DNA from 4 places in the Variovorax palleresanus genome. Region 1 is predicted to be linked to each of the others. Evidence: predicted binding sites of a transcription regulator. Region 1 holds the regulator's gene; each other region holds the start of a gene.
What was found. Region 1 encodes LexA, which represses DNA repair genes until DNA is damaged. Its sites were predicted from a motif close to ACTGTATNNNNATACAGT; they were not measured.
Positions count from the first base shown of each region.

Region 1 (7,206 bases):
GCCCGTGTTCGTGGCGCGGCGCCGCGTCGAGGCCGCGCGCGCCCTGCTTGCCCGGCACCCGGCCACGCAGGTCATCGTGAGCGACGACGGGCTGCAGCACCTGGCGCTCGCTCGCGACGTCGAAATCTGCGTGTTCGACGACCGCGGCGTGGGCAACGGCTGGCGGCTGCCCGCGGGCCCCTTGCGCGAGCGCTGGCCGCGTCCGTGCGACCTGGTGCTCCATAGCGGCGAGCACCCGGCATTCGAGGACGGCTACACCGCCACTCGCGCCCTGGCACAAGACGCGGTTGCGAGCGACGGAAAACGCACACCGCTCGATGCCCTGGCCGGCAAACCGGTGATCGCGCTTGCGGCCATTGCGCGGCCCGAGGCCTTCTTCGAGATGCTGCGCGCGCGCGGCCTCGCCCTGGCGGAGACGATCGCGCTGCCCGACCACTTCGACTTCGAGGGCTGGCAACGCCCTTCCGACCGTGATCTCCCTCTGGTCTGCACCGAGAAAGATGCCGTCAAGCTCTGGCGGCAAGCCCCGGATGCGCTGGCCGTGCCATTGCACTTCGTACCCGAGCCGCAATTCTTCGCGGCGCTCGATGCGAAGCTATCATCGCTCGATGGATCCCAAGCTGCTTGAACTGCTCGTCTGCCCCGTCACCAAGGGCCCGCTGACCTGGAACCCCGAAAAGCAGGAGCTCTGCTCGCGCAGCGCACGCCTGGCCTATCCGGTGCGCGACGGCATTCCCGTGCTGCTGGAGAACGAGGCGCGCACGCTGTCCGACGAAGAGCTGGGGCTGTGAGCGCGGCGCCAAGGGAGAACCAATGAGCTTCACCGTCCTGGTGCCGGCACGGCTGGCTTCGACGCGGCTGCCCAACAAACCGCTGGCGGACATTGCCGGCCTGCCCATGGTGGTGCGCGTCGCCCGGCGCGCGAGCCAATCCGGCGCGGCGCGCGTGGTGGTTGCCGGGGACGATCCTTCCATCGTCGCGGCCTGCACGGCACACGGCGTGCAGGCCATCCTGACGCGGCAGGACCATCCCAGCGGCACCGACCGGCTGGCCGAAGCCTGCGAGCAACTGGGCCTGGACGGCGACGATATCGTCGTCAACGTGCAGGGCGACGAACCACTGATCGACCCGGCCCTGATCGACGCGGTGGCCTCTGAGCTGGCAGCTCACCCGGAAGCCGCCATGAGCACGGCGGCCCACGAGATCGATTCGCTCGACGACTTTCTGAACCCGAACGTGGTGAAGGCCGTGCTCGATGCAAAGGGCAATGCGCTCTACTTCAGCCGCGCCCCCATTCCATGGTGGCGCGACGGCTCCACCGGCGGTGCGCCACCGGGCGTGCTCCCTTCGCCTCGGCCGCTGCGCCATATCGGCATCTACGGATACCGCGCCGGCTTCGTGCGCAAGTTTCCTTCGCTGGCGTCCGCCCCCATCGAGGCCACCGAAGCACTCGAACAATTGCGCGCGCTCTGGCATGGGCATCGCATCGCGGTGCATGTCAGCCAGGTGGCTCCCGGTCCGGGCATCGACACGCCCGAAGACCTTGCTCGCGTGCGCGCGGTCTTTGCAGCCCAGTTGGCCCCCTGAGTTGCATCAATATCCGTGGCGATTGACGGAAATTCTTCACGCTTACGCATGCTATCCTCGACGCAATTCCGCCTTGCACGGCTCTAGGGCCGGCGCTGGGTGCGACACAAGATCCAAGAACCCTCCGAGGACACCATGAGACTAATTTTGCTGGGCGCGCCCGGGGCGGGCAAAGGCACGCAAGCGGCTTTCATCTGCCAGAAGTACGGCATTCCTCAGATCTCGACCGGCGACATGCTGCGCGCCGCCGTCAAGGCCGGTACGCCGCTTGGCCAGCAGGCCAAGGCGGTGATGGAATCGGGTGGCCTGGTGAGTGATGACCTGATCATCAACCTCGTGAAAGAACGCATCGCGCAACCCGATTGCGCCGATGGCTTCCTGTTCGACGGCTTTCCGCGCACCATTCCGCAGGCCGACGCCATGAAGGCGGCCGGCGTCAAGCTCGACTACGTGCTCGAAATCGACGTGCCGTTCAGCGACATCATCGAACGCATGAGCGGCCGGCGCTCGCACCCCGCGTCGGGCCGCACCTACCACCTGAAGTTCAACCCGCCGAAGGTCGAGGGCAAGGATGACGTCACCGGCGAAGACCTGATTCAGCGCAAGGACGACGAGGAAGAAACCGTGCGCAAGCGGCTCGATGTCTACAGCCAGCAGACGCGTCCGCTGGTCGAGTACTACTCGGCCTGGGCCAAGGCCGATCCGGCCGCGGCGCCGAAGTACCGCGCCATCAGCGGCGTCGGCACGGTCGACGAAATCACCCAGCGCGCCCTCGCTGCCCTGAGCAGCTGAACGCGAGCCGCCGTCAGGCGGCAGTGGCTTCGAGCAGCTCCAGCATCAGCGCAATGCGAGCCTTGACGGGCGTCAGGGCACCGGCGTCCCGCAAGCGATCATCAGCTCTTGGCAGGATGCGCCCGCTCGCACAGCGTGTGGCGCGCAGCACGGCCACTCCCGCATCCTGGGCTCGCAGCGCGGCAGCCTCCAGCGCATGGTGCACCGTGCCATTGCCGGTCGCGGCCAGGACCAATCCCCGAATCGGCTCGGCCACGCCGGCTGCACGCTCCTGCAGCAGCAGATCGACGATGGCGCCAGTTGCGCCGGCATGGCTGGTGACGATCTCGACCCTCGGCCAGTGCGTTGCCGCGCCTGCCTTCGTTGCGGGAATCTTCGAAGCCGCACTCACCGGCAATCGCGGCCAGTCGCGAAGAAGCCGCACCGCCCCCTCTTCCACGTAGCCGATCGGGCCTGCATCGCCCGATGAAAACGCATCCGGTCGATAGGGGTGCACCTTCTGCACATCCAGCGAACCGTGGACCGTGCCCGCGCAGACCACCGTCACGCCCTGCGCTCCCGGCGTGGCCGCAACGGCGATGGCATCGCGCACATTCTGTGGGCCGTCGGGCGAAAGAGAACTCGCGGGACGCATGGCGCAGGCCAGGACCACGGGCTTGCCAGGTGCAAGCACCGCCTGGAGAAAGTAGGCCGTCTCTTCGATGGTGTCGGTGCCATGCGTGATCACCACGCCCGCCACGTCGGCCTCGGACAGCCAGAACGCGCAGCGCTGCGCAAGTTGCAGCCAGACATCGAAGCCCATGTCCTTGCTGTCGAGCTGCGCCACCTGCTCGGCTTCGAGCGCCACGCCATCGGGCGCATCGACGCCGCCGAGCAGGTCCGCCACGCCCACCTGCCCTGCGGTGTAGCCGATGTTGTCGCCGCCGCTGGCGGCGCGACCCGCAATGGTGCCGCCGGTGCCCAGCACCACGACGCGCCGCAGGCCGGACGAAAGGGAATTGACCATGCTTGCCAACTTTTAAAAACTGGTTAAAAATACAGGTACTGGATATTCAGCCAGTGCCGCAAGGAACCACATATGCAGTTCGCCGTGAAGCTTACCGCCCGCCAGCAGCAAATCCTGGACTTGATCCAGAGCGCCATCGCCCGTACCGGCGCTCCGCCCACGCGGGCCGAAATCGCCAGCGAGCTGGGTTTCAAGTCGGCCAATGCGGCCGAAGAGCACCTGCAGGCGCTGGCCCGCAAGGGCGTGATCGAACTCGTCAGCGGCACTTCGCGCGGCATTCGCCTCAAGGGCGATGCGCTGCGTTCGCTCAACGAGTCGCGCAACAACCAGTTTTCCCTCTCGCTGCCCGGCATGGCGCAGCTTGCGCTGCCACTCATCGGCCGCGTCGCGGCGGGCTCGCCCATCCTCGCGCAAGAGCACGTCGACCAGACCTACTACGTCGAGAACACGCTGTTCCAGCGCCAGCCCGATTACCTGCTGAAGGTGCGCGGCATGTCCATGCGCGACGCCGGCATCATGGACGGCGACCTGCTGGCGGTGCAAGCCACCAAGGAAGCGCGCAACGGCCAGATCGTGGTGGCCCGCCTCGGCGACGAGGTCACGGTCAAGCGCCTCAAGCGCAACAAGCAGGTCATCGAGCTGCACGCAGAGAACCCCGACTACCCGACCATCGTGGTCCAGCCCGGCGAACCCTTCGAAATCGAAGGCCTGGCGGTCGGCCTCATCCGCAACACCATGCTGATGTAGGCCCTGCGGCCTGCCGAAAGCAGCACCTCATTCGGCCGCAACAGGTGGCGGGCGTATGGCGCAAAGTCGCCATCACCCTGTTGCGTCCCTTCAAAGAAATCCTGCCTGTGTTCAACCTCAGACTTTTTTGGAGTTCACATGGGAATCGCCCTCCTCACCATCGTTGATTTGTGGATGCCGCTGCAATCGCTGGCAAGCCGCCTGCTGCCGGCACGCCGGCCCCGCCACCGCGACAATAGCGGCAGCGCCTCCGCCGGACTGCGCTACGTCGCGGTTCGGCCGGCCTGCACGGCGCGCCCCCACGGCGCCGCGGCACCCAATGCAGCACCAGCACCCAGCCGGCCGCTTCGCGTCATTCGCGTGGTCGACGGGCCCCAGGGCGAAAAGCGCAGCACCAACCGCATGGTGATCTCGGGGCGCATGGCCGACGTCTGCGCCGAACTCGATCGGCTGGCGGCGCTCGAAGCCATGGAGGCGGTCAGCACCGCACCACGCTCCACGCGCCTGCACTGAACCCGTGCAAGCCCCGGTGACCATGGCCGGGGGTGGGTATCCAAACGTTCACACGCGCGTCATGTCAATGCTGCGAGGCACAATGGCACGCCATGAACATTGTGATCCTCGACGATTACCAGGACGCCGTGCGCAAGCTGCGCTGCGCCGCCAAGCTGGACGCGTACGCGGCCAAGGTCTATACCAACACGGTCAAGGGCATCGGTCAACTTTCGGTTCGCCTGAAGGATGCCGACGTGATCGTGCTGATACGGGAGCGCACCCACATCTCGCGCCAGCTGATCGAAAAGCTGCCCAAGCTCAAGCTCATTTCGCAGACCGGGCGCGTGGGTGGCCACATCGACGTCACGGCCTGCACCGAGCGGGGCGTGGCAGTGGCCGAGGGCACCGGCTCTCCCCAGGCGCCGGCCGAGCTGACCTGGGCACTCATCATGGCGGCCATGCGCCGCCTGCCGCAGTACATCAGCAACCTCAAGCACGGGGCGTGGCAGCAGTCGGGGCTCAAATCGGCCTCGATGCCGCCCAATTTCGGGCTGGGTTCGGTGCTCAAGGGCAAGACGCTCTGCATCTGGGGCTATGGCCGCATCGGCCAGCTGGTGGCGCGCTACGGGCAGGCCTTCGGCATGCAGGTGGTCATCTGGGGCCGCGAGGCCAGCTGCGCCAAGGCCCGGTCCGACGGCTTCCAGGTAGCGCAGAACCGCCACGAGTTCTTTGCCGCCGCCGACGTGCTGTCGGTGCACCTGCGGCTCAACGAAGAAACCAGCGGCCTGGTCAAGCTCGAGGATCTTTCGCGCATGAAGCCGACCGCGCTCTTCGTCAACACCTCGCGCGCCGAACTGGTCGAGGCCGATGCGCTGCTGGCCGCGCTCAACCGCGGCCGGCCGGGGCTGGCCGCCGTCGACGTGTTCGAGAGCGAGCCGCCGCTGCAGGGCCATGCGCTGCTGCGGCTCGAAAACTGCATCTGCACGCCGCACATCGGCTATGTGGAGCAGGACAGCTACGAAAGCTATTTCGGCCAGGCTTTCGACAATGTCGTGAGCTTCATCAAGGGCAACCCCACCAACATCGTGAATCCCGGCGCGCTGCAGGTTCGCCGGTGATCTCATGAGCCGCCGGGCCGCCCCAAGGCGGATACCGCAGACGAAGGCGAAGGTCCTTCAGTGAGCCGGCCGGCGCCCCGGGGCGCGCTCTGGGCGCTGCTGGCCGGCAATTTCGTGATCGGCACGGGCGTGATGGTGGTGCCCGGCACGCTCAATGAGATCAGCACGTCGCTTGCCGTCACCGTTGCAGCTGCCGGCCAGCTGATCACGGCCGCCGCGATCGTGATGTGCCTCGGTGCGCCGCTGCTGGCGGCCGTGGTCGCGGGCTGGGATCGCCGCCAGTTGCTCGCCCTCACCCTCGTCTGGTACGCCGCCGGGCATGTGGTCGCGGCCTTGATGCCGAGCTTCGGCGCCCTGCTGCCGGTGCGCATGCTCACGGTGGTGGCACCGGCCATCTTCACGCCCCAGGCCGCGGCCTGCGCCGGCATGCTGGTGCCGCCGGAGCAGCGCGGACGCGCCGTGACTTTCGTTTTTCTCGGCTGGTCGATGGCCTCGGTGCTGGGCCTCCCCCTTGGCGCGCTGATTGGCGGCCACCTGGGCTGGCGCACGGCTTTCCTGGCCGTTGCGCTGCTCAGCATCGCGAGCGCGGCGTCGATCTGGCTGACCCTGCCGCGAGGCATCCGGCCCGCGGCACTGACGGCGGCAGCCTGGTCGCGCGTGCTCCGCAGCCCGGTGCTGATGGGCATCGTTTCGGTCACCGCCCTGCAGGGTGCCGGCCAGTTCGTTCTGTTCAGCTATTTCGGCCCGCTGCTGAAGCGAAACTTCGGCGCGGATCCCACCACGCTGAGCCTGATGTGGGCCCTGTTCGGCGCCTTCGGCCTGGTTGGCAACATGCTGGTGAGCCGGTTCATCGACCGTGCGGGCGCCGGCCGCATGGTGCTCGTGACCAGTTCATTGATTGCACTCAGCCTCTTTCTCTGGCCCTGGGCCGGCACACTCCCATGGCTGGCGGCGGTACTCGTGCCCTGGGGCCTGGGCTGCTTCGCGACCAATTCGGCGCAGCAGGCGCGGCTGGTGGGCCTGGCCCCCGCTCTCGCGCCGGGCTCCGTGGCGCTCAACAGCTCGGGCATCTACATCGGCCAGGCCGTCGGTGCCGGACTGGGCGGATGGCTGCTTGCCAACGATGCGGTGGCTTGGATGAACTGGGTCGGTTTCGCCTTGCTGCTGCTGGCCATCGGCCTGAGCGTGGCCATCGAGCGCAGCCGCCGCGCGGCCTGAAGCGCGGACCCGCGTAAAACCCGGCACGCCCCCGAGGCCCGTGGCTGCAAAATCGAAGGCTGCGCAACTCCGGGCCCGGCGCCTGCAAGCAGGCCCGGACCCATCAACCAGCGAAAATCTTTTTCAATGACAGTGAACTACACCCGGATCGGCGTCGTCGGCGCCGGCGCCATGGGTCGAGGCATCGCCCAGATCGCTGCCCAGGCGGGCAGCGAAGTGCTGCTGCTCGACAGTTTTGCAGGC
Region 1 covers NZ_JBJNVP010000002.1:180,808-188,013, forward strand. The annotation lists gene lpxK (tetraacyldisaccharide 4'-kinase) at 1-628, shown strand, start outside; gene ACJ7Z0_RS04665 (Trm112 family protein) at 609-791, shown strand; gene kdsB (3-deoxy-manno-octulosonate cytidylyltransferase) at 814-1,587, shown strand; gene adk (adenylate kinase) at 1,723-2,379, shown strand; gene ACJ7Z0_RS04680 (asparaginase) at 2,393-3,385, opposite strand; gene lexA (transcriptional repressor LexA) at 3,458-4,132, shown strand; gene ACJ7Z0_RS04690 (hypothetical protein) at 4,271-4,645, shown strand; gene ACJ7Z0_RS04695 (D-2-hydroxyacid dehydrogenase family protein) at 4,738-5,745, shown strand; gene ACJ7Z0_RS04700 (MFS transporter) at 5,806-6,963, shown strand; gene ACJ7Z0_RS04705 (3-hydroxyacyl-CoA dehydrogenase) at 7,090-7,206, shown strand, end outside.

Region 2 (7,206 bases), 310 kb from region 1:
GCTCGGCCAGCCGCACCCGCTGCCGCAGATGGCGCTCGGCATTCGACTGCAGCGCAAAACCGCACTCGGCCACGGTCTTGCCTTCGCGCACGGCCGTGAGCACGTCGTGCAGCGGCTTGCTCGATCGGGCATGCATGTGCACGTCGCCGGCCGCCACCAGCGGCACGCCGGTCTGCTCGCTCGCCTGCAAGAGTGCGGCAAACCACAGGTCGTCGTCGAGCTCGTTGAGCATCTCGACCGCCAGCCACAGGTTTTCTCCGTAGAACGCCTTGGCGGCCAGCAGGTCTTCATGCAGCGTGGCGGCATCCATGGCGCTGCCCGGCATGCGATGCGGCACGAAAAGAACCTGGCAGTCCTGCAGCGAAGCCACGTCGCTGCCTTCCCAGCTCACGCGGTATTCGCCCTTGGGCAGCTCGGTGTTGCGCGCGGCGGTGATGAACTCGCAAAGGTTGCCCCAGCCTTCGGTGCCGTTCGCGATGACCACGAGCCTGAAGCGCTCGAAGCGGAACTCGCTGCCGAACAGCAGCCTGAAGCCGGGGTTACGCGGAATCGGCGGCTCGTCGGGGTGCTTGCGCTCGTATTCGTCGAGCTTGGCCGGCAGGTCGCGCAGGCAGACGTGCGCGCGCACGATGCCCGCCACCGAGCATTCGTCGGTGATGGCCAGGGCCGTGTAGCCGAGCTGGTAGGCACGCTCGACCATTTCCTCGGGCGTCGAGGCGCCGCGCTGGAAGCTGAAGTTGGTGAGGCAGTGCAGCTCGGCATAGTCCGGCAGGCTTGGCAGCCCCGGTTTGGATAGCGCCCGCTGCGGCAGCGCATGCACCTCGGCCGAGTTGCGCCCGCGCAGTTGCTTTTCGCTCAGGTCAGGCATAGAGCCCCTGCAGGTACCAGCGCACTTCGCCCTGGGAAAACCGCGCGGAGGGCCGCTCGCGAAAGATCCACACCAGGCCGGCTTCGGGGCTTTCGGCAATGTAGTAGTCGCGCATCGCGGGCTGGCCGCCGTCTTCCTTGCCGCCCCACCAGCCGGCCTCGATGCGCTGCGGCCCGACCAGCTTGCCTAGCGGTCCGCGATAGCAGGGGCGCTCGCCGTCCATCTCGAGCAGCAGGGGTTCGGGCAACAGCCATGACGGGTAGATGGCATCGGGCTGCGAGGCCCGGGCCTTGGCTTCCTTGCGGGCCTTGTCCGGCGGCGCCTTGTCCTTCTGCAGCGCGGGCCGCCAGGCCTGCTTGCGCTCGGGCCGGTGGTCGGCCTCGGCCGCGGGCACCACCACCTGCTGCGGTCCGAGCCGCACGCTGAGCCGCTCGACCATCTCGTGCAGCTTGTCGCCCTTGCGGTTGTCCTCGGGCAGGAAGCTGGTGCTGGCGCCGGCCCACGGATCGGTTTCGAGCGTGCGCAGCCGGAGCCAGCTGGCGGGCGCGGCGAGCGTGGCGAGGGCGAGCTTTTCGGACAGCAGGCGGCGCAGGTGCGCCATGTCCTGCGTGGGCTCGGCCGTGCGCACGGTGACCTGCTGGTGCGGCGGCAGGTTGACGCCGTTGAAGCGCTTGAGGTTGAGCGTCCATTGCAGCTCGAGCGCGCGGGCGCCGCGCTGCCGCGCGCGCAGCCAGATCTGCAGCGCCGAGAGCAGGCGGTTGGCCGACCACATCAGCTCGGGCGCGGTCTCGGCCAGCGCGGGCAGTTCCAGCTTCTGCTCGAACACGTCGGGCAGCGTGAGCCAGCTGTGGCTTTCTGGGCGCAGGCCCCAGGCGGTGTCGAGCGCCTCGCGCAACGCCGCGCCAAAGCGCCGCGTGAGGCCGCCGCGCGGCAGGGCCGCCACCTCGCCCCAGGTGCGGCAGCCGAGCCGCGCGAGCAGATCGAGGTGCTCGCGCGCGGCGCTCAGCGTGTCCAACGGCAGGCCGGCCGGAATGTCCTTGGGCCGGTCTTCGTTGCGCTCGAACAGGCGCAGCCGGGCCAGCGCGACCAGGCTCGTGGCACCCTGCGCGCCCAGCATGCGCACGTCGGGCGCGGGGTTGGAGGCGACCAGCTGGCGCATCAGCTGAAGCCGCCCGCCCCACAGGCGCTCGCAGGCCGAAACCTCGAGCATCAGCGCTTCGTCCTGCCAGGCGACGTGCGGCGTGTATTGCAGCGCCCACCAGCCCAGCGCTTCGGGCGTGGGCAGGGCTGGCGCTTCAGGCGCGTCGGATTCAGGCAGCCACCGTAATGCGATCCAGTGCATTCCCGTTCCCCTTCTCCTTCCACGCGTCGATGCGCACCACCGTGGCCGACGACGACGCTTCGCCCACCGGCACCACCGTGCCCTGCTGCTGCAGGCGCAGCTTGCGGCGCAGCCGTGCGGCGGCCAGCAAGGCGGCCATGCGCTCGTTGCGCGCGGGCAGCATCACCGGCGCGGCCAGCGGCGGGCCGCGGCGCTTGAGGATGCGCAGCTCGATCTGCGAGCTGTCGGCCGCGCAGCTTTCCACCTGAAGCCGCAGCCGCGCCGGCGAGGCGCCCTGCGCGGCCGATTCGGGCCGGCACACGAAAAGCAGCACCTCGTGCTGCGCCGCCGCCAGCTGCAGCCGCCGCAGTTCGCCGACCCGGGCCTGCGGCAGCCAGGCCAGCACGGCCGCCACGTCCGCGCAGCGCAGCGCCTGCTCGCAGGCCCACAGCCGCGAGGCCGGGGCATCGCTCCTGACCCACATCAACGCCTCTACCGGCAGGCCCTGCGCCGCCAGCGACGGCCCGCAAGGCTCGTAAGGTGCGCCGATCAGCACCACCGGCCCGCCGCGCGCCTGGACCGCCTGCGCCAGCGCGGGCAGCAGCAGCCGCCAGACATGCGCCTCGGGCGTGCTTTGCAGCAGCTCCGTCATGGCGCCGACCGGCCAGCCGCCGCCCGGCAACTCCGCGTCCAGCGCGGCATGGCCGGTGGCGACGACCTGCGCGTCGGCCAGGCCGAGTTCGTCGGCGTGCCAGACGCCACGGCCGGCGGCAGCGGAAAAGGAGTCGAGGAAAGGGAGGCCCATGATGTGATTGTTAACTGTATTTTTATACAGTATTTTCATGGGCCGCACCAGGGAAAGAGAGGGTAAAGATGGATTTACCCAAAGAGCCTCGCCTCTTAATATGGTCTGTTAACAATTTGTGACCATGAAATACACAAAGATTCATCTACTGGCTTCGGCCCTCGCCGCCTTCGTCCTCGGACTCTCGCCTGCCGCGCAGGCGCAAACCAAGCTCCTGATCGGCCAGACCTACGTTCAGACCGGGCCGCTGGCGTCCCTGTCGACCGAACCCCTGATCGGCATCCGTGCCTTCTTCACCACACTGAACGCCACCGGCGGCGTCAACGGCCGGCCGGTCGAACTGCGCCAACTCGACGACGCCTTTGACCCCGCCAAGGGCGCCGAGAACGTCAAGACCTTCGTCAAGGAGGGCGCCATCGGCATCCTCATGCCCATCGGCACGTCGTCGTCGGTCGGCGCGCTGAAGGCGGCCAACGAGCTCAAGATTCCCGTGGTTGGCCCGTACACCGGCGCGGCGCCGGTGGTGAAGCCCTCCGAGTACGGCTTTCCGCTGCGCATCAGCTACGACGAGGAATACAACCGCATCGTGAACCACCTGTTCACCATCGGCCTCTCTCGCATCGGCTTTGCGCACAACGACAACCCCGGCGCGCGTTCGGCGCTGGAAAGCACGCAGAAGTTCGTGGCCGAGCGCGGCGAGAAACTGGTCGGCAGCGTGGCCATCAAGAACGATGGCTCCGACGCCGCCGAACGCGCCGTGGAACTGGCCAAGCTCAAGCCCAAGGCGGTGGTGCTGTCGGCCACCAACGACGTGGCGGCCAAGTTCATCTCGGCCTACCGCGCCGCGGGCGGCGAGACGGCCTTCTACTCGTTCTCGCTCCTGAACGGGCAGAAGCTGTTCCAGGACATCAAGAAAGACGCGGCCGGCGTGGTCATTTCGCAGGTCGTGCCCTACCCCTGGAACAGCGCGATGCCGGTGATTGCCGAGTACCAGGCAGCCATGAAGAAAATCGGCGCGACCGAGTTCAGCTATGCCAGCCTGGAAGGCTACGTGGCGGCCAAGGTCATGGTCGAGGGACTGAAGCGCGCCGGACCGAACCCCACGCCGGACTCGCTGCACAAGGGTCTCGAGTCGTTCCGGACGCTCGACATCGGCGGCATTGCCGTGTCGTACCGGCCCGGCGAACATCGCGGCCTGACCTTCTCCGAACTGTCGATGCTCAAGGCCGACGGGCGCTACCTGCGCTGAGGCCGCTCAGCGCCCGGGCGGCTGCACCGTGTGCGCCACCGCCCGCAGTGCCTGCGAGAACGCGCGGGCCGCGGGCGTGAGCGAGGCGCGGTCGCGCATGAGCAGCGAGACATGCGCATTGGGCAGCTTGTCCGCCAGCCGCAACGCGACCAGCCCCCAGCGCGTCGCCGACCGCGTGAACAGGGACGCCGAGGCGAGCGTCAGCGCATCGGCCTTGCGCACCAGCGTCGCGCCCAGTTGCCACGAATGGCAGATCACGATGTCGCGCGGCGGCGGCATCTCCAGGGCAGCAAAGTTTCGTTTCAGCAGCTCGGCGCCGTACGGCGGCACGACCCACATCGCCCCCTGAAGCCTGGCCATCGATCGCAACCGTGCCAGCGGATGGCCCGCACGCGCGATGGCCGCCAGCGGAAAGCTGAGCAGCACTTCCCGGTCGAGACCGTCATCGGCCGCGGGCTCCAGCTCGCCGAGGATCGCGAAATCGAAATCGCCGCGGTCCCACAGCCCCTTCACGTCGGCGCCGCTGAGTTCCTGCAGTTCGAGCGCCACGCCCGGCCACTGCCGCCGGAAATCCAGCAGCGCCGTCGGCAGCAGCTGCTCGAGCGCGAACGAGCTGAAGGCCACGCGCAGCAGGCCGCCCGCGCGGTCGCGCAGCTGGGCGATCTCTTCCTCGGCACGGCGCACCTCGTTGGACAGGAGACGCGCCCGCCGCAGGAGCGCATGCCCGATCTCGGTCGGCACCACGCCCTTGGCGCTGCGCACGAGCAGCTGCGCGCCCACGCTCTGCTCCAGCTCGCGGATGGCGTAGGTCATGGCGGGCTGCGTCAGCGTGGAATCGCGCGCCGCGGCGCGGATGCTGCCGGCCTCGACGACCGCTTCGAAGATCTTCAGATGCCGCAGGTTCATGAAAAAAGCGTGGCGAGCGAGTGATCAGATATTTTGATCGCTCTGGAGTTTTTCGGATCTTTTCCTTCACCCCGGCTTTCGTTAAGGTGCGCCGCGGTCCTTTCACTTTTCCTTGCACGAGCCATCATGAACATCCGCTCCCCACTTGCCCTGCTGGTGCTGTCCGGCAGCTTGCTGAACACCGGCGCCTTCGCCCAGACCGCAGCGGACAACGGCAATGCCCTGGCCACGCGCGCGCTCGCCCTGGCGGATGCCTCCGAGGCGCAGGTGATCGAATGGCGCCGGCACATCCACCAGCACCCCGAGCTCTCCTACCAGGAGGTGCAGACCGCGGCCTACATCGCAGCCGCACTCGCGAAGATGCCCGGCATCGAGGTGCAGCCCGGCATCGCCAAGACCGGCATCAAGGCCGTGCTGCGCGGCGGCAAGCCGGGGCCGGTGGTCGCCCTGCGCGCCGACATGGACGCACTGCCGGTCGCCGAGCGCAACGAGCTGCCCTTCAGGTCGACCGCCAAGGCGCCTTGGCTCAACAGCGAGGTGCCGGTGTCGCACGCCTGCGGCCACGACACCCATGTCGCCATGCTGCTGGGGGCCGCGCAGGCGTTCTCGAAGATGCGTGCGGAATTGCCCGGCACCGTCGTGTTCCTGTTCCAGCCCGCCGAGGAACAAGGCCCGGGCCCCGTGCCGAGCGGCGCACCCGCCATGGTCAAGGCCGGCGTGCTCGACAACCCGAAGGTCGACGTCGTGATGGGCCAGCACATCAACGCGCGCGCCCCCTCGGGCACCATCAGCTACCGCCGCGGCGGCATCATGGCCAGCGGCGACGCCTTCAAGATCACGCTCAAGGGCAAGGGCGGCCACGGCTCGTCGCCGTGGACCGCCAAGGAGCCCATCCTTGCGGCTGCCGAGATCGTGCTGGCGCTGCAGAACATCGTGAGCCACCAGATCGACCCGCTCGACGGCCCCACGGTCGTGACGGTGGGGCTGCTGCAAAGCGGCAACCGCGTCAACATCCTGCCCGACACCGCGGAGATCGCCGGCACCGTGCGCTCGCTGTCGCAGAAGAACCAGAAGGTCGCGCACGACAGCATCCGCCTGAAGGCGCAGAAGATCGCCGAGAGCCACGGCCTGACCGCCGAGGTGACCATCGACACCGGCTACGAGGTGCTGGTGAGCGATCCCGCGGCCACGCAGTCGGTGGCGCAGGCGCTCGAAACCGCGGCCGGGGCGGGCAAGGCGCGCGAGTCGCAGCCCAGCATGGGCTCCGAAGACTTCGGCTCGTTCGGCAAGAACATTCCCGTGGTGTTCTGGCAACTCAACGCCTCGCCGTTCGGCGACAAGAGCGGCGCGCCCAACCACTCGCCCGAATTCGTGATCGACGAGTCCACGTTGCGGGTGGGCGTTCGCGCGCTGGTGGGCAGCACGCTCGCCTACATGAACCGGCCCGCCGCCAGCACCGGCGGCGGCAACTGAGTTGCTCCGTACGCCCTGAAACGGCGAATCCGGCGGCGCGGTGATATGGTGAACGTTCCGTGCCGCCACCCCGGCGGCGCGGCCGTTCGATGACGCCCACCGGCCCGCCCCCTGCGCACCTCACCCGCGCCCTGTTCCTGCGGCTCCTCGCGGTGCTGCCGGCGGGCGCCGTTCTTCCATCCTTCGCGCAACGGCAGCCCGCCCAGCCCATGCAGCAGACGAAGATGAACACTCGCCCCATTCCCTCCACCCAGGAAGCCCTGCCCGTCGTCGGCTGCGGCACCTGGATCGGCTTCGACCAGCGCCCCGGCACCGACGAATACAAGCGCCTGCCCGGCGTGCTCGACGCTCTCTTTGCCGCCGGTGGCAAGGTGATCGACAGCTCGCCGATGTACGGCCGCTCCGAAGAAACCACCGGCGAGCTGCTGGCCGCATCGAAGCAGCGCGAGAACAAGGCTTTTCTTGCGACCAAGGTTTGGACCTCGGGCCGCGAAGCCGGCATCGCGCAGATGGAGCAGTCTTTCGCGCGGCTGCGCACCGAGCGCATGGACCTGATGCAAGTGCACAACCTGATGGACTGGAAA
Region 2 covers NZ_JBJNVP010000002.1:491,467-498,672, forward strand. The annotation lists gene ACJ7Z0_RS06065 (error-prone DNA polymerase) at 1-868, opposite strand, end outside; gene ACJ7Z0_RS06070 (Y-family DNA polymerase) at 861-2,210, opposite strand; gene imuA (translesion DNA synthesis-associated protein ImuA) at 2,179-2,994, opposite strand; gene ACJ7Z0_RS06080 (ABC transporter substrate-binding protein) at 3,119-4,243, shown strand; gene ACJ7Z0_RS06085 (LysR family transcriptional regulator) at 4,250-5,149, opposite strand; gene ACJ7Z0_RS06090 (M20 metallopeptidase family protein) at 5,276-6,622, shown strand; gene ACJ7Z0_RS06095 (aldo/keto reductase) at 6,712-7,206, shown strand, end outside.
Region 2: a site for LexA is predicted at 3,008-3,025, ahead of imuA (translesion DNA synthesis-associated protein ImuA). Genes of this name have one in related genera too.

Region 3 (7,206 bases), 2.9 Mb from region 1:
GCCGAAGTGCGCTGCCATTTTCCGCTCGGCGAGCCGGGGCGGCTGGCCGCCATCGAGGCAGACCGGCCGCGGTCGCAAGCCATGGAGGTGCTGCCGTGAGCGCCGCACTGGGCGATGTGGTCGTCGATGCGCGCAACCTGCAGCGCACCTACGCCGTACGGCGCGGCATGTTCCGCGCGCCTGCGCAGCTGCGCGCGGTGGGCGATATCTCGTTTCGCATCGAGCGCGGCCGCACGCTGGCGGTGGTCGGCGAATCGGGTTGCGGCAAGTCCACGCTCGCGCGCATGGTCGCGCTGATCGAGAAGCCGACGGCCGGGCAGCTCACGCTGGTCGGCCACGATGCGGTGGACCCGCCCGCCGAGCGCCGGCGCGAGCTGCGTCAGGCCGTTCAGCTGGTGTTCCAGAACCCCTATGGCTCGCTCAATCCGCGCAAGAAGATCTCCACCGTGCTCGAAGATCCGCTGGCCATCAACACCACGCTCGGCAAGACCGAGCGCGCTGCCAAGGCGCGCGAGATGCTCGCGCGCGTGGGCCTGCGGCCCGAGTACGCCAACCGCTATCCGCACATGTTCTCGGGCGGGCAGCGCCAGCGCATTGCCATTGCGCGCGCGCTCATGCTGGAGCCGCGCCTCCTGGTAGCCGACGAGCCGGTGTCGGCGCTCGACGTGTCGATCCAGGCGCAGGTGCTGAACCTGCTGGCCGACCTGCAGGCCGAACTCGGCCTGGCCTACCTCTTCATTTCGCACGACCTGGGCGTGGTGCGGCACATCGCGCACGACGTGCTGGTGATGTACCTCGGCCATGCGGTGGAGCAGGGCCCGAAGGCGCGCATCTTCGCGCGGCCGCTGCATCCCTACACGCAGGCGCTGCTGGCGTCCACGCCCGGGCTCAGCAGCCAGCGCATCGTGCTCAAGGGCGAGCTGCCATCGCCGCTGAATCCGCCGCCCGGCTGCGTCTTCAGCACGCGCTGCCCGCACGTGACAGAGCGCTGCCGCGAAGAGCGGCCCTTGCTGCGCGCGCTCGACGAGCGGCTGGTGGCCTGCCACTACGCCGAGAAGTTTCTCGAAGGCGCTGCGCCGGTGCGCGCCGACTTGCCGTTGTCTCCGCCGTTCGTCGCGCCTCTGGCGATGAAAACCTAGTTCACTTCAACCCGTGTCCCAAGGAGTTGCCATGAAGACCCAGCCATCCATTTCGCGCCGCTTGCCAAAGCTTGCCGCGCTGCTCGCGCCGACGGCACTTGCCGTGCTCACCCTCGCCTCCGGCGCCGTGTCCGCCAAGACGCTGGTCTACTGTTCGGAGGGCAGCCCCGAGAACTTCTATCCGGGCGTGAACACCACCGGCACCTCGTTCGACGTGACCACGCAGGTCTACAACACCATCGTCGAGTTCGAGCGCGGCGGCACCAAGGTCGTGCCCGGCCTGGCAGAAAAATGGGACATCTCGGCCGATGGCACGCAGTACACCTTCCACCTGCGCAAGGGCGTCAAGTGGCACAGCACCAGCAAGACTTTCAAGCCCACGCGCGACTTCAACGCCGACGACTTCATCTTCATGCTCGAACGGCAGTGGAAGGAGAGCGACCCCTTCTTCAAGGTCACGAGCCAGAACCACTCCTACTTCAACGACATGGGCATGCCCAAGCTCTTGAAGTCGGTCGACCGCGTCGACGAGTACACGGTGAAGATCGTGCTCAACCAGGCCGAGGCGCCGTTCCTGGCCAACCTCGCGATGCAGTACGCCGGCATCCAGTCGAAGGAATACGCCATCGCCATGCTGAAGGCCGGCACGCCGGAGAAGGTCGACCAGGACCCGGTCGGCACCGGACCGTTCTACCTCGTGCAATACCAGAAGGATGCGGTCATCCGCTTCAAGGCCTTCCCGCAGTACTGGGGCGGCAAGGCGAAGATCGACGACCTCGTGTTCGCGATCACGCCCGATGCCTCGGTGCGCTGGGCCAAGCTGCAGAAGGGCGAATGCCACGTCATGCCGTACCCGAACCCGGCCGACCTCGATGCGATCCGCAAGGACCCGAACGTGCAGGTGCTCGAGCAGCCCGGCCTCAACGTGGGCTACCTCTCGTACAACACCACCAAGAAGCCCTTTGACGACGTGCGCGTGCGCAAGGCCATCAACATGGCGATCAACAAGAAGGCGATCATCGACGGCGTGTACCTGTCGACCGGCGTGGCCGCGAAGAACCCGATCCCGCCCACGCTGTGGTCCTACAACGACGCGGTCAAGGACGACCCCTACGATCCCGAGGCCGCGAAGAAGCTGCTGGCGCAGGCCGGTTTTCCCGATGGCTTCTCGACCGACCTGTGGGCCATGCCGGTGCAGCGGCCCTACAACCCGAACGCCAAGCGCATTGCCGAATTGATGCAGGCCGATCTCGCCAAGATCAACGTCAAGGCCGAGATCAAGAGCTTCGAGTGGGGCGAATACCGCAAGCGCCTGCAGGCCGGCGAGCACCAGATGGGCATGCTGGGCTGGACCGGCGACAACGGCGACCCGGACAATTTCCTCTACACGCTGCTGGGCTGCGCCTCGGCCAAGTCGGCGAGCGGCAGCAACATCTCCAAGTTCTGCTACCAGCCGTATGAAGACCTGGTGCTGAAGGCCAAGAGCGCAACCAAGCAGGCCGACCGCGATGCGCTCTACAAGAAGGCGCAGGTCATCTTCAAGGAACAGGCGCCGTGGTTCACCATCGCGCATGCGGTGCAGCTGAAGCCGGTGCGCAAGGAAGTCGTCGACTTCAAGCTCAGTCCCTTCGGCCGCCACACCTTCTATGGCGTCGACATCAAGTAGCCGATGAGCGATGCACCGTTTGCCATCGTCGCTGCAATGCACGAGGAGCTCAGCGCGCTCCTCGCGCAGATGCCGGACGAGCAGCGCGTGCGCGTCGCGGGCCGCGACTTCTGGGTCGGCCATCTGCACGGCCAGCCGGTGGTCGCGGTGCTGTCGCGCATTGGCAAGGTGGCCGCTGCGGTCACGGCCACGGTGCTGCTCGAGCGCTTCGGCGTGCGGGCCATCGTGTTCACGGGCGTTGCCGGCGGGCTTGCGCCGGGCGTGAACGTGGGCGACGTGGTGGTCGCGTCGGAACTGCTGCAGCACGACCTCGACGCCTCGCCGATCTTTCCGAAGTACGAGGTGCCGCTCTCGGGCATGGCGCGCTTCGCGGCCGACGCGGCCATTGGCAATGCGCTGGCGGAGGTGGCGGCCGGTGTGCTGCGCGACCCGGTGGCGTTGATCGGCCAGCAGGCCGTCGACGAGTTCGGCATTCAAGCGCCCAAGGTGCACCGCGGCCTGCTGGTGAGCGGCGACCGCTTCGTGTCGACCAGCGCCGAGAGCGAGGCGCTGCGGCGCGACCTGCCCGACGCGCTCGCGGTCGAGATGGAAGGAGCCGCCATGGCGCAGGCGTGCCACGACTATGGCGTGCCGTTCGCAGCAATGCGGACGATTTCGGACCGCGCCGACGACGCCGCGCATGGCGACTTCGCGCGCTTCGTTGTCGAGGTGGCGAGCCGCTACAGCCTTGCGCTGGTCGATGCGTGGCTGGCCACGCTGCCTTCTTCCTCGGTAACGCCCGCTGCTACTTGAGCCAGCCGCGCCGGCGGAAGTACCACATCGGCACCAGCGCGCTGGCCGCCATCAATGCCAGCGCATACGGATAGCCCAGCGACCAGTCGAGCTCGGGCATGAACTTGAAGTTCATGCCGTAGATGCTCGCGATCAGCGTGGGCGGCAGCAGCGCCACGCTGGCCACCGAGAAGATCTTGATGGTCTTGTTCTGGTTGATGTTGATGAAACCGACGGTCGCATCCATCAGGAAGTTGATCTTGTCGAACAGGAAGGCCGTGTGGTTGTCGAGCGATTCGATGTCGCGCAGGATCTGCCGCGCCTCCTCGAACTGCTCGGCGTTGAGCATGCGGCTGCGCATCATGAAGCTCACCGCGCGGCGCGTGTCCATCACGTTGCGGCGGATGCGGCCGTTCAAGTCTTCCTGGCGCGCGATCGCCGCCAGAACTTCGCCGGCCAGCTCGTCGCTGACGTTGCCTTCGAGCACCTTCTTGCCGGCCACTTCGAGTTCGTCGTAGATGTTCTCGAGCGTGTCGGCCGAGTATTCGGCGTCGGCGTCGAACAGCTTGAGCAGCACTTCCTTCGCGTCCTCGATGAGTCCCGGCGCGCGGCGTGCGCGCATGCGCAGCAGGCGGAACACGGGCACGTCTTCGTCGTGGATCGAGAACAGCACGCCGCGGCTGCGCAGTTCGGTGTTGTGCTGGTTCAGGATGAACGCCACGCGCACCGACCGCGGGTCTTCGTCGTCGTCGATCAGGAAGTCGGAGCGGATGTGCAGTTCGCCGTTGTCTTCTTCATAGAAGCGCGCCGACTCCTCGATGTCCTCGTCCATCGCGTCCTCGGGAATCGAAAGGCCGTAGTACTGCTTGATCCAGCGCTTCTCTTCGAGGGTGGGCGATTCGAGGTCGACCCAGATCGGCTGGAACTTGGAAAGCTCCTCGAGCGCTTCGATCTCTTCCTGGACGAGGCGGCCGTTGGCGAGCGTAAAGATATTGAGCATGGGCTCACTCCCGTGAAATGGCTGAGGCGATGGGGCGAGGGAAGGGGCGCTTTCAATTCCCGGTCCCGCGCAGGCAAGGCGTCAGAGGGGAGTTGAAAGCTGCCGAGACGGGGCGGTTTCCAAGGTGCGGTCTCCAGTTGCAGCGAGGCGCGATTATGTCATCGGCCATGTGACGGGAGGCTGCCGATCTGGATGGACATACAGTAAAGTTGCGGCCATGCAGACCGCTGCGCTCCCTGTTTTTTCCGCCGCCGGTGCCACCCAGGCCGAGCGCCTGGCCGCGGCGCTCTCTACGCTCAACGACGAGCAGCGCGCCGCGGTCGAACACCTGGACGAACGTCCGCTGCTGGTGATTGCCGGTGCGGGCTCCGGCAAGACCAGCACGCTGGCGCACCGGGTGGCGCACCTGATCGCCGGCGGCGTCGACCCGCAGCGCCTGCTGCTTTTGACCTTCTCGCGCCGCGCGGCGCTTGAAATGGAGCGCCGCGCGGGCCAAGTGCTGGCGCGCGTCCTCGGACTCAAGTCAGAAAAGCCACCCGCGCTGCCGTGGGCCGGCACCTTCCACGGCATCGGGGCGCGCCTGCTGCGCGAGTACGCCGCGCACATCGGCCTCGACGACCACTTCACGATCCACGACCGCGGCGACGCCGAGGACCTGATGGGCCTGGTGCGGCACGAGCTCGGCCTGTCGTCGAGCGTGAACCGTTTTCCGCGCAAGGGCACCTGCCTTTCGATCTACTCGCGCTGCGTCAACACGCGCGCCCCGCTGGCCGATGTGCTTGCGGAAGCTTTTCCGTGGTGCGCAGAATGGGAGGCCGAGCTCAAGCGCCTGTTCGGCGCCTACGTGGAGGCCAAGCAGCAGCAGAACGTGCTCGACTACGACGACCTGCTGCTCTATTGGGCCGGCATGGTGGCCGAGCCGGCGCTCGCCGGACTGGTCGGCGCGCGTTTCGACCACGTGCTGGTCGACGAGTACCAGGACACCAACCTGCTCCAGGCCTCGATTCTTCTTGCGCTCAAGCCCGATGGCCGGGGCGTGACGGTGGTGGGCGACGACGCGCAGTCGATTTACTCGTTTCGCGGCGCAACGGTGCGTAACATCCTCGACTTTCCGTTGCAGTTTTCGCAGGCCGCGCGGGTGGTCACGCTGGAGCGCAACTACCGCTCCACGCAGCCGATCCTCGACGTCTCGAACCGGGTCATCGCGCAGGCCGCCGAGCGGCATGCCAAGACCCTCTGGACCGACAAGCCCTCGGCGGGCAGGCCCCAACTGGTGCTGGTGCCCGACGAGGCGCAGCAGGCGGTCTGGGTGGCCGACAAGGTGCTGGCGCACCGCGAGGGCGGCCTCGCGCTCAAGTCGCAAGCGGTGCTGTTTCGCGCTTCCACGCACAGTGCGCCGCTCGAACTCGAGCTGGCCCGCCGCAACATCCCGTTCGTGAAATACGGCGGCCTCAAGTTCCTCGAGGCCTCGCATGTGAAGGACCTGCTCGCGGTGCTGCGCTTTGCCGAAAACCCGCGCGGCCGCATGGCGGGTTTTCGCGTCACGCAGCTCATCCCGGGCATCGGGCCCGCCACGGGCGCGCGGCTGCTCGACGCCATGGACCAGGCGGCCGACCCGGTGGCGGCGGTGCGCGAGTTCGTGCCGCCCTCGGCCGCGCGCGCCGAATGGGCGGTGTTCGCCGAGGCCTACGCGGCGCTGTGCGCGCCTGCGCTGGCATGGCCGGCCGACGTGGAACTGGCGGTGCGCTGGTACCTGCCGCATCTCGAGCGGCTCTACGACGACCCTTCCGGCGTGCGGCGCGGCGACGTCGAGCAGCTGGCGCGGCTGGCGTCGGGCTATGCCTCGCGCGAGCGCTTCCTGACCGAGCTCACGCTCGATCCGCCCGAGGCGACGAGCGACCGGCCGGGCCCGCCCTCGCTCGACGAGGACTACCTCATCCTTTCCACCATCCACTCGGCGAAAGGGCAGGAATGGAACTCCGTGCATGTGCTCAACGTGGTCGACGGCTGCCTGCCGGCCGACGTGGCGCAGGGCGCGCATGAACTCGAAGAGGAACGGCGGCTGCTCTACGTGGCGATGACCCGCGCACGCGACCATCTGCACCTGCTGGTGCCGCAGCGTTTCTACGTGACGCAGCAGGCCGTGCGGGGAGACCGCCATCTGTACGCCAACCGCACGCGCTTCATCACCGAGGCGGATCTTGCGGGCTTCGAACAGCAGACCTGGCCCGCGCCGCCCGCGCGTGCACCCGCCGTGCCGCCACCGGCCGCCGTGATCGATCTGCGCAACCGCATGCGCGCCGCCTGGAGCTGAAACCGCAGGCCCTCCGCCTGGCAGGGTCACCGCTGGTGACGCACTGAAACACTTGCTGCCAAAGCGCCGCAGCGGCGGGCCCGCGTGCGCCGGCAGCTATGGAAGCTGTAGCGAAGTGGCGCCGGGCCGCTTGCGCATGCCCCGGTGGAAAGCCCGACTATTGCAATACCGTGACAGCTTGGGCATAGTGAATCGACCTTGCCTCTTTCCTCCCCTCTTTCCCCTCTTTTCCTTTCCCCTCTTTTCTCTTCTCCCCCCGACCCACATCTGATTTCGCCGGCCACGCTTCATTCCGGAGCGGGGTCATTTTCCCAAC
Region 3 covers NZ_JBJNVP010000002.1:3,062,714-3,069,919, forward strand. The annotation lists gene ACJ7Z0_RS18310 (ABC transporter ATP-binding protein) at 1-99, shown strand, start outside; gene ACJ7Z0_RS18315 (peptide ABC transporter ATP-binding protein) at 96-1,139, shown strand; gene ACJ7Z0_RS18320 (ABC transporter substrate-binding protein) at 1,171-2,805, shown strand; gene ACJ7Z0_RS18325 (5'-methylthioadenosine/adenosylhomocysteine nucleosidase) at 2,809-3,597, shown strand; gene corA (magnesium/cobalt transporter CorA) at 3,590-4,576, opposite strand; gene ACJ7Z0_RS18335 (ATP-dependent helicase) at 4,794-6,890, shown strand.
Region 3: a site for LexA is predicted at 4,764-4,781, ahead of ACJ7Z0_RS18335 (ATP-dependent helicase). Genes of this name have one in related genera too.

Region 4 (7,206 bases), 540 kb from region 1:
ACTCGAGCAGCAGCGCATGCACGCCGCTGAGCCTGGAAAGCACGTGGGCCGTGGCATGGCCCAGGTCGGTGAGTACGCCCAGGGTGCGGGCGCCGTCGGAGCAGCGCAGCTGCAGCGGCTCGCGCGCATCGTGCGGCACGGTAAAGGGCCGCACCGCGATGTCGCCGACCGCAAATTCCGCATCGTCCCGCGCGAGGTTGAGCCGGCCTTCGAAATCCCGTGCGCCGGTGGCGAGCCAGGTGCCTTCGCTCATCCACACGGGAATGCGGCTGCGCCGCGACAGCGAATGGGCGCAGCCGATGTGGTCGCCGTGCTCGTGGGTGACGAAGATCGCGTCGATGTCGCCGGCCGCGAGGCCCGCCTTGGCGAGCCGCAGATCGAGCTGCCGCAGGCCGAAGCCGCAGTCGATCAGGAGCCGAGAGGTGCGGCCGCCGCTGGTGGATTCGACCAGCGCGGCGTTGCCCGTGCTGCCGCTGCCGAGGCTTCGGAAGCGGAGCATGCGGGTTACTTCAGGTCGTCGGCAATGACCTGGACGATGCGCTGTGCGTTGGCCGAGGTTTCGGGCGCGCCGGATTCGTTCAGGACCGAGACGGTGGTGCTCTCGCCCTGGCTCTTCACGAGAATGCGGAACTTGATCGGGGACTCGTTCTTGCTCGAGCTGCTGAACAGCTTGCCGAAGAAGCCGGGTTCCTTCTTGTCGGGGTTCGGCGTCACGTAGCGCACGTAGTAGAGGCCGGCGCTGCGGTCGCGGTCTTCCACGGTGAAGCCGGTGCGGTCGAGTGCCAGGCCCACGCGGCGCCATGCGCGGTCGAAGCCTTCGCTGATCTGCACGACCGGCTGGCCGCTGACGGCGGCAACGGTTGCGGTCTTGGTCGGCGCGGTGGTTGCGGCCAGGATCTTCGACTGCTCTTGCGAGACGCCGAGCTTGACCATCAGGCGGCGCAGGAACTCGGTTTCGAGTTCAGGGTCGCTCGGGCGGGGCTGCCACACGGTCTGGTCCTGTCGGCTGTTGTTGTAGACCTCCTGCATGCCGCGGTGGCTGATGAAGATCTCGGTGCCGGTGGGCGTGCGCTCCAGGCGGGTGCGGAAGCGGTCGAGTTCGCCGGTCGAGTAGACCGAATCGACCAGCTTGCCCAGCGTGCCACGGATGATGTCCTGCGGCAGCTTGGCGCGGTTCTCGGCCCAGTCGGTTTCCATGATGCCAAGGTTGCGCTGCTCGGTGGTCAGGAGGAAGCCGCTTTCCTGCCAGAAGTCTTTCACCGGGTCCCAAAGCTGGTCGGGCGAGCGGTTGATGATGATCCAGCGCTGCGTGCCCGAGCGCTCCATGCGCACGTCGCCGATGTTGGCCACCGCGGTCGGAATGCCCGGCGCGTTGGCAACGCCGGCCTGGTAGGCGTTGGCCGTGACCGCGCCGCCCGGCACCGCATAGCGGTTTTCGCGCGAAAGCTGCGACAGGTCGGGCGGAACTTCGAGCGTCGGGGCCTTGCCGGCACTCTTGTAGTCGATCTTGTCGCTCTCGAGGACGGAGCAGGCGGCGAGGCTGACAACGAGGGCCAGCAGTGCGAATCGCGAGATGTGCGAAAGGTTCTTCAACGTCGTCTTCCTTGTTGGAATGGGTTCGATCAATCTAGGGGCCGCATTGCCCGCACTCTCTGAGCACGGTTCGGGCAAAAGGTTGCTTGACCTTGGTGCGGCAGGCGAAAAAGAAGTGCAGGGGGTGTCGAGGAGCGGCGCGCCGGCTCAGCCCTTCAGCAGGCCGGTGGCGCGCAGGGCGGCCTCGACCACGGGCTGGTTCGCTTCGGCCAGCTCGGTGAGTGGCAGCCGCAGCGTGCCTCCGCACAGGCCGAGCCTGGACATGGCCCACTTGACCGGGATCGGATTGGGCTCGACGAACAGATGGCGATGCAGCGGCATGAGCTCGAACTGGATCTCCATGGCGCGCCGCACGTCGCCTGCAATGGCCGCAACGCACAGTTCGTGCATCTTGCGCGGCGCGATGTTGGCCGTGACGCTGATGTTGCCCTGGCCGCCGCAGAGCATGAGGGCCACGGCGGTCGGATCGTCGCCCGAATACACGGCAAAGTGCTTGGGCAGGTCGCGAATGAGCCACTGCGCGCGTTCGATGTTGCCGGTGGCTTCCTTGATGCCAATGATGCCCGGCACCTGGGCCAGGCGCAGCACGGTGTCGTGCGCCATATCGGCCACGGTGCGGCCGGGCACGTTGTACAGCACGGTGGGCAGGTCGCCCACGGCTTCGGCGATGGCCTTGAAGTGCTGGTACTGGCCTTCTTGCGTCGGCTTGTTGTAGTAGGGCACGACCTGCAGCTGCGAATCGGCGCCCACGCCCTTGGCGAAGCGGGCGAGCTCGATGGCTTCCTTGGTCGAGTTGGCGCCGCAGCCGGCCATCACGGGCACGCGGCCCTTGGCCTGCTCGACCGCCACGCGGATGATTTCGCAATGCTCTTCCACGTCGACCGTGGGCGATTCGCCGGTGGTGCCGACCACGCCGAGGCAGTCGGTGCCTTCGTCGATGTGCCAGTCGATCAGCCGGCGCAGGGCGGGATAGTCGACACTGCCGTCGTCGTGCATCGGCGTGACGAGAGCGACGATGCTGCCTGTCAGTTGCTCCAAGGGGGAATCTCTCTGTCGGTGGACGAAAGCGCCGATTCTACTTACTCTGGGGTCGGCGGAAACCGGCCCCCCGGTGGGGTCAGTTTCCCCGCAGCGGATGGCGCGCGGGCTGGCCCGGGCCGGCCTCGCCGGCACGGACGGCGGCAATGCGCTGAACGAAGCGTGGCGGCTCGTCAAGAAAGCCGTCTTCATAGGCCACCACGCGCAGCTCCCGGCAGGCGGCCAGCAGTTCGCCGGGCTGCAGCAGGAAGTCCGGGCGCGAGGGCTTGCCCACGCTTTCGTTGCCGGCGGCAAAGGTTTCGTAGAGCAGCACGCCACCCGGCGCGACCGCGGCCACGATGTCAGCCAAGCGCGGCCGCCACAGGTAGTTGGTGACGACCACTGCGCCGAAAGCCTCGCCCGCGAAAGGCCAGGGGCCGGATTCGATGTCGGCGGTCAGGGTATGGCCGAAGGCACCTGCGGCCTGGGTGGCTTCCGGTGAGCGATCGACGCCGGTGACCGCATGCCCGCGCGCCGCGAACCATTGCATGTGCCGCCCCGGGCCGCAGGCCACGTCGAGCACGGTGGCGCCGGGCGCGAGCAGGTGCGACCACTTCACGATCCATTCCGAGGGCGCCAGTCCGGCGTGCGGGTTTGCCATGTCTTTCATGGCGATCAGAAGCAGGACCAGACCTGGTCGACCAGTGTCACCAGAAAGCTCGGGTGAACGTAGAGCGCGAAAACGCCGCCCAGCACCGCCAGCGCGCCGGCCAGCCAGCCGGCATGCACGAGGCGATGGCGCAACTGCGAAGTCATGTATCGGTCCATTCTCCGTCGTCAGCCCGGCACCGCGGCCGGCCGGCCGCCGCGCGCAATGGCGCTTTCCTTGACCGGCAGGTTGATCAGCGCCGCGAACACGCCCAGGGCGATGGCGATGTACCAGACGATGTCGTAGCTCCCGGTGGTGTCGTACAGGTAGCCGCCGAGCCAGACGCCGATGAACGACCCCACCTGGTGGCTCAGGAACACGAAGCCGCTGAGCATCGACAGGTGTGCCACCCCGAAGATGCCCGCGATGATCGCATTGGTGGCGGGCACGGTCGAAAGCCACAGAAAGCCCATGGCCGCCGAGAACACATACACGCTGAGCGGCGAAATCGGCATCAGCAGGAACAGCATGATCGACACCGCCCGCGCAAGGTAGATGGCCGCCAGGATCTTGCGCTTGGCCAGCTTCTGCCCCAGCAGCCCGACCGTGTAGGCGCCGAACACGTTGAAGAGCCCGATCAGCGCCAGCGCGTAGCCCGCCACGTCGGCCGCCAGGCGCTGGTCGCGCAGGTAGGTCGGCATGTGGATGCCGATGAACGCAAGCTGGAAGCCGCAGACGAAGTATCCGGCCATCAGCAGGCCGAAGCTGGGGTAGCGGAAGGCCTCGCCCACGGCCTGCAGCACCGATTGGTCGCGGCGGCCGGCCAGCGCCCCGCGCTGCGGCTCGCGCAGGCCGAAGGCCAGCGGCACGATCACCAGAGCCAGCACCGCCACCACCGCCAGCGCGGTCTGCCAGCCAAGGCTGCCGATCAATCGGCCCTCGATGGGTGCCATCAAAAACTGGCCGAACGAGCCCGCCGCCGCCGCCACGCCCATGGCCCACGAGCGACGCTCGGCCGGAATCTGGCGCCCGATCACGCCGTAGACGACCGCATAGGTCGTGCCCGCCTGCGCCGCGCCGATCAGCACGCCGGCGCTCAGCGTGAACAGCAGCGGCGTGGGCGAATACGCCATGCCCAGCAGGCCCAGCGCATAGAACGCCGTGCCCGCGATCAGAACTCGGAAGGCACCGAAGCGGTCGGCCACCATGCCCGCGAACACGCCGAAGATGCCCCACGACAGGTTCTGGACGGCCAGCGCGAACGAGAAGGTCTGGCGCGTCCAGTCCTGCGCCTGGGTGATCGGCTGCAGCCAGAGGCCGAAGCCGTGGCGAATACCCATCGAAAGCGTGACGATCATGGCGCCGCAGATCAGCACCTGCTTGATCGAGAGAGTGGGAGGGGAGGCTTGCATTGCGTCGAATGTAGCGACTTGCATCCTCTGGCAGGTGGAGGGGCCTTGCGCCATTGATGATTTATAGCCAGTGCTTTGATGCGCCCCGGGCATCAAAGCAGACCGGCGCCGTGAACGCCGCGAAATTCGATGGCATGGAGCAGTTGCCGGGCGATGTTCCTGTATGGGTATCCAGTCATTTCGGTTCGACTGACTACAATCCGCCCCCATGGCGACTCCCCTCAAGACTCCCCCCAGTTCATCGTCCGCGTCCTCCGGGTATTCGGAAGGCTCCATCCGCGTGCTCAAGGGCCTGGAGCCCGTCAAGCAGCGACCGGGCATGTACACCCGGACCGACAACCCGCTGCACATCATCCAGGAAGTGCTCGACAACGCAGCCGACGAGGCGCTGGCGGGCTACGGCAAGAAGATCAAGGTCACGCTGCACGCCGACAACTCGGTCAGCATCGAAGACGACGGCCGCGGCATTCCGTTCGGCCTGCACCCTGAAGAAAAGGCCCCGGTGGTCGAGCTGGTGTTCACCCGGCTGCACGCGGGCGGCAAGTTCGACAAGGGCTCGGGTGGCGCCTACAGCTTCTCGGGCGGGCTGCACGGCGTGGGCGTGTCGGTGACCAATGCGCTGTCCAAGCGGCTCGAAGTCGTCTCGCATCGCGAAGGCTCCGTGGCCAGGCTGGCGTTCAGCGCCGGCGACGTGATCGAGGCGCTCGAAATCCGCAAGCTCGAGGCCGGCGAGCGCCGCCAGGGCACCACCGTGCGCGCCTGGCCCGACGCCAAGTATTTCGAGACCGCCGCGCTGCCCATGAGCGAACTCACGCACCTGCTGCGCAGCAAGGCCGTGCTGATGCCGGGCGTGAGCGTCACGCTCACGGTCGAGAAGACCAAGGAAACGCAGCAGTGGCTCTACAAGGGCGGCCTGAGCGACTACCTGATGCAGACGCTGAGCGGCGACCCGGTGATTCCGCTCTTCGAAGGCAGCGGCCATGCCGACAAGAACGCCGACAATTTCGCCGAAGGCGAGGGCGCCGACTGGTGCGTGGCCTTCACCGAAGACGGCCAGCCGGTGCGCGAGAGCTACGTCAACCTGATTCCCACCAGCGCCGGCGGCACCCATGAAAGCGGCCTGCGCGACGGCCTGTTCACGGCGGTGAAGGGTTTCATCGAACTGCACTCGCTGCTGCCCAAGGGCGTGAAGCTCCTGCCCGAAGACGTGTTCGCGCGCGCTTCGTACGTGCTGAGTGCCAAGGTGCTCGACCCGCAGTTCCAGGGCCAGATCAAGGAACGGCTCAACTCGCGCGATGCGGTGCGGCTGGTGTCGAGCTTCGTGCGTCCCGCGCTCGAGCTGTGGCTCAACCAGCACGTCGACTACGGCAAGAAGTTGGCCGAACTGGCCATCAAGGCCGCGCAGACGCGCCAGCGCGCAGGCCAGAAGGTCGAGAAGCGCAAGGGCTCCGGCGTGGCCGTGCTGCCCGGCAAGCTGACGGATTGCGAGAGCAAGGACATCAGCCACAACGAAGTCTTCCTGGTCGAGGGCGACTCCGCCGGCGGCAGCGCCAAGATGGGCCGCGACAAGGAAAGCCAGGCCATCCTGCCGCTGCGCGGCAAGGTGCTGAACACCTGGGAAGTCGAGCGCGACCGGCTCTTTGCCAACACCGAAATCCACGACATCTCGGTGGCCGTGGGCGTCGATCCGCACGGCCCCGCCGACACGCCCGACATGAGCGGCCTGCGCTACGGCAAGATCTGCATCCTTTCCGATGCCGACGTGGACGGCTCGCACATCCAGGTGCTGCTGCTCACGCTGTTCTTCCGGCACTTTCCGAAACTCATCGAAGCCGGCCATGTTTATGTCGCAAAGCCGCCACTCTTTCGCGTGGACGCCCCGGCGCGCGGCAAGAAACCGGCTTCCAAGGTCTATGCGCTCGACGAGGGCGAACTGACCGCCACCCTGGATAAACTGCGCAAGGACGGCGTGCGCGAAGGCGCCTGGAACATCAGCCGCTTCAAGGGTCTGGGAGAGATGAGCGCGGAACAATTGTGGGAAACCACGCTCAATCCGGACACCCGGCGCCTGATGAAGGTGCAGCTGGGACGCTTCGACTTCACGTCCACCCAAGGGGAGATCACCAAGCTCATGGGCAAGGGCGAGGCAGCGGCTCGGCGCGAGCTGATGGAACTGCGCGCTGACGATGTCGACATCGATGTTTGACCACCCTCGTGAAAATTTCAGATTTCATGCGTCCGTTGTTCCTGGCCTTGCTGCTGCTTTGCACGCAGCAGGGGCTGGCGCACGCCGCTGACATCTACGGCTACGTCGACAGCAAGGGCGTGGCCCATTTCGCGGCGGAAAAGATCGACGAGCGCTACCAGATCTTCTTTCGCCGGGGCCAGAGCTTCGACACCTCGCAGGGCGTGTCGCCATTCGGACGCGGCGGGCGCAAGCTCGATGGGAAGGTGCCGCAAGCGTCGCAGACCCTGCTCGCTCTTTTCGAAGCCTCGCCCAGCTACAAGACCGCGAAGGCCGCGCTGCGCGATGCG
Region 4 covers NZ_JBJNVP010000002.1:723,692-730,897, reverse strand. The annotation lists gene ACJ7Z0_RS07150 (MBL fold metallo-hydrolase) at 1-499, opposite strand, end outside; gene bamC (NlpB/DapX family lipoprotein) at 505-1,593, opposite strand; gene dapA (4-hydroxy-tetrahydrodipicolinate synthase) at 1,741-2,667, opposite strand; gene ACJ7Z0_RS07135 (class I SAM-dependent methyltransferase) at 2,711-3,280, opposite strand; gene ACJ7Z0_RS07130 (hypothetical protein) at 3,286-3,426, opposite strand; gene ACJ7Z0_RS07125 (MFS transporter) at 3,448-4,671, opposite strand; gene ACJ7Z0_RS07120 (DNA topoisomerase IV subunit B) at 4,880-6,877, shown strand; gene ACJ7Z0_RS07115 (lytic transglycosylase domain-containing protein) at 6,904-7,206, shown strand, end outside.
Region 4: a site for LexA is predicted at 4,830-4,847, ahead of ACJ7Z0_RS07120 (DNA topoisomerase IV subunit B). Genes of this name have one in related genera too.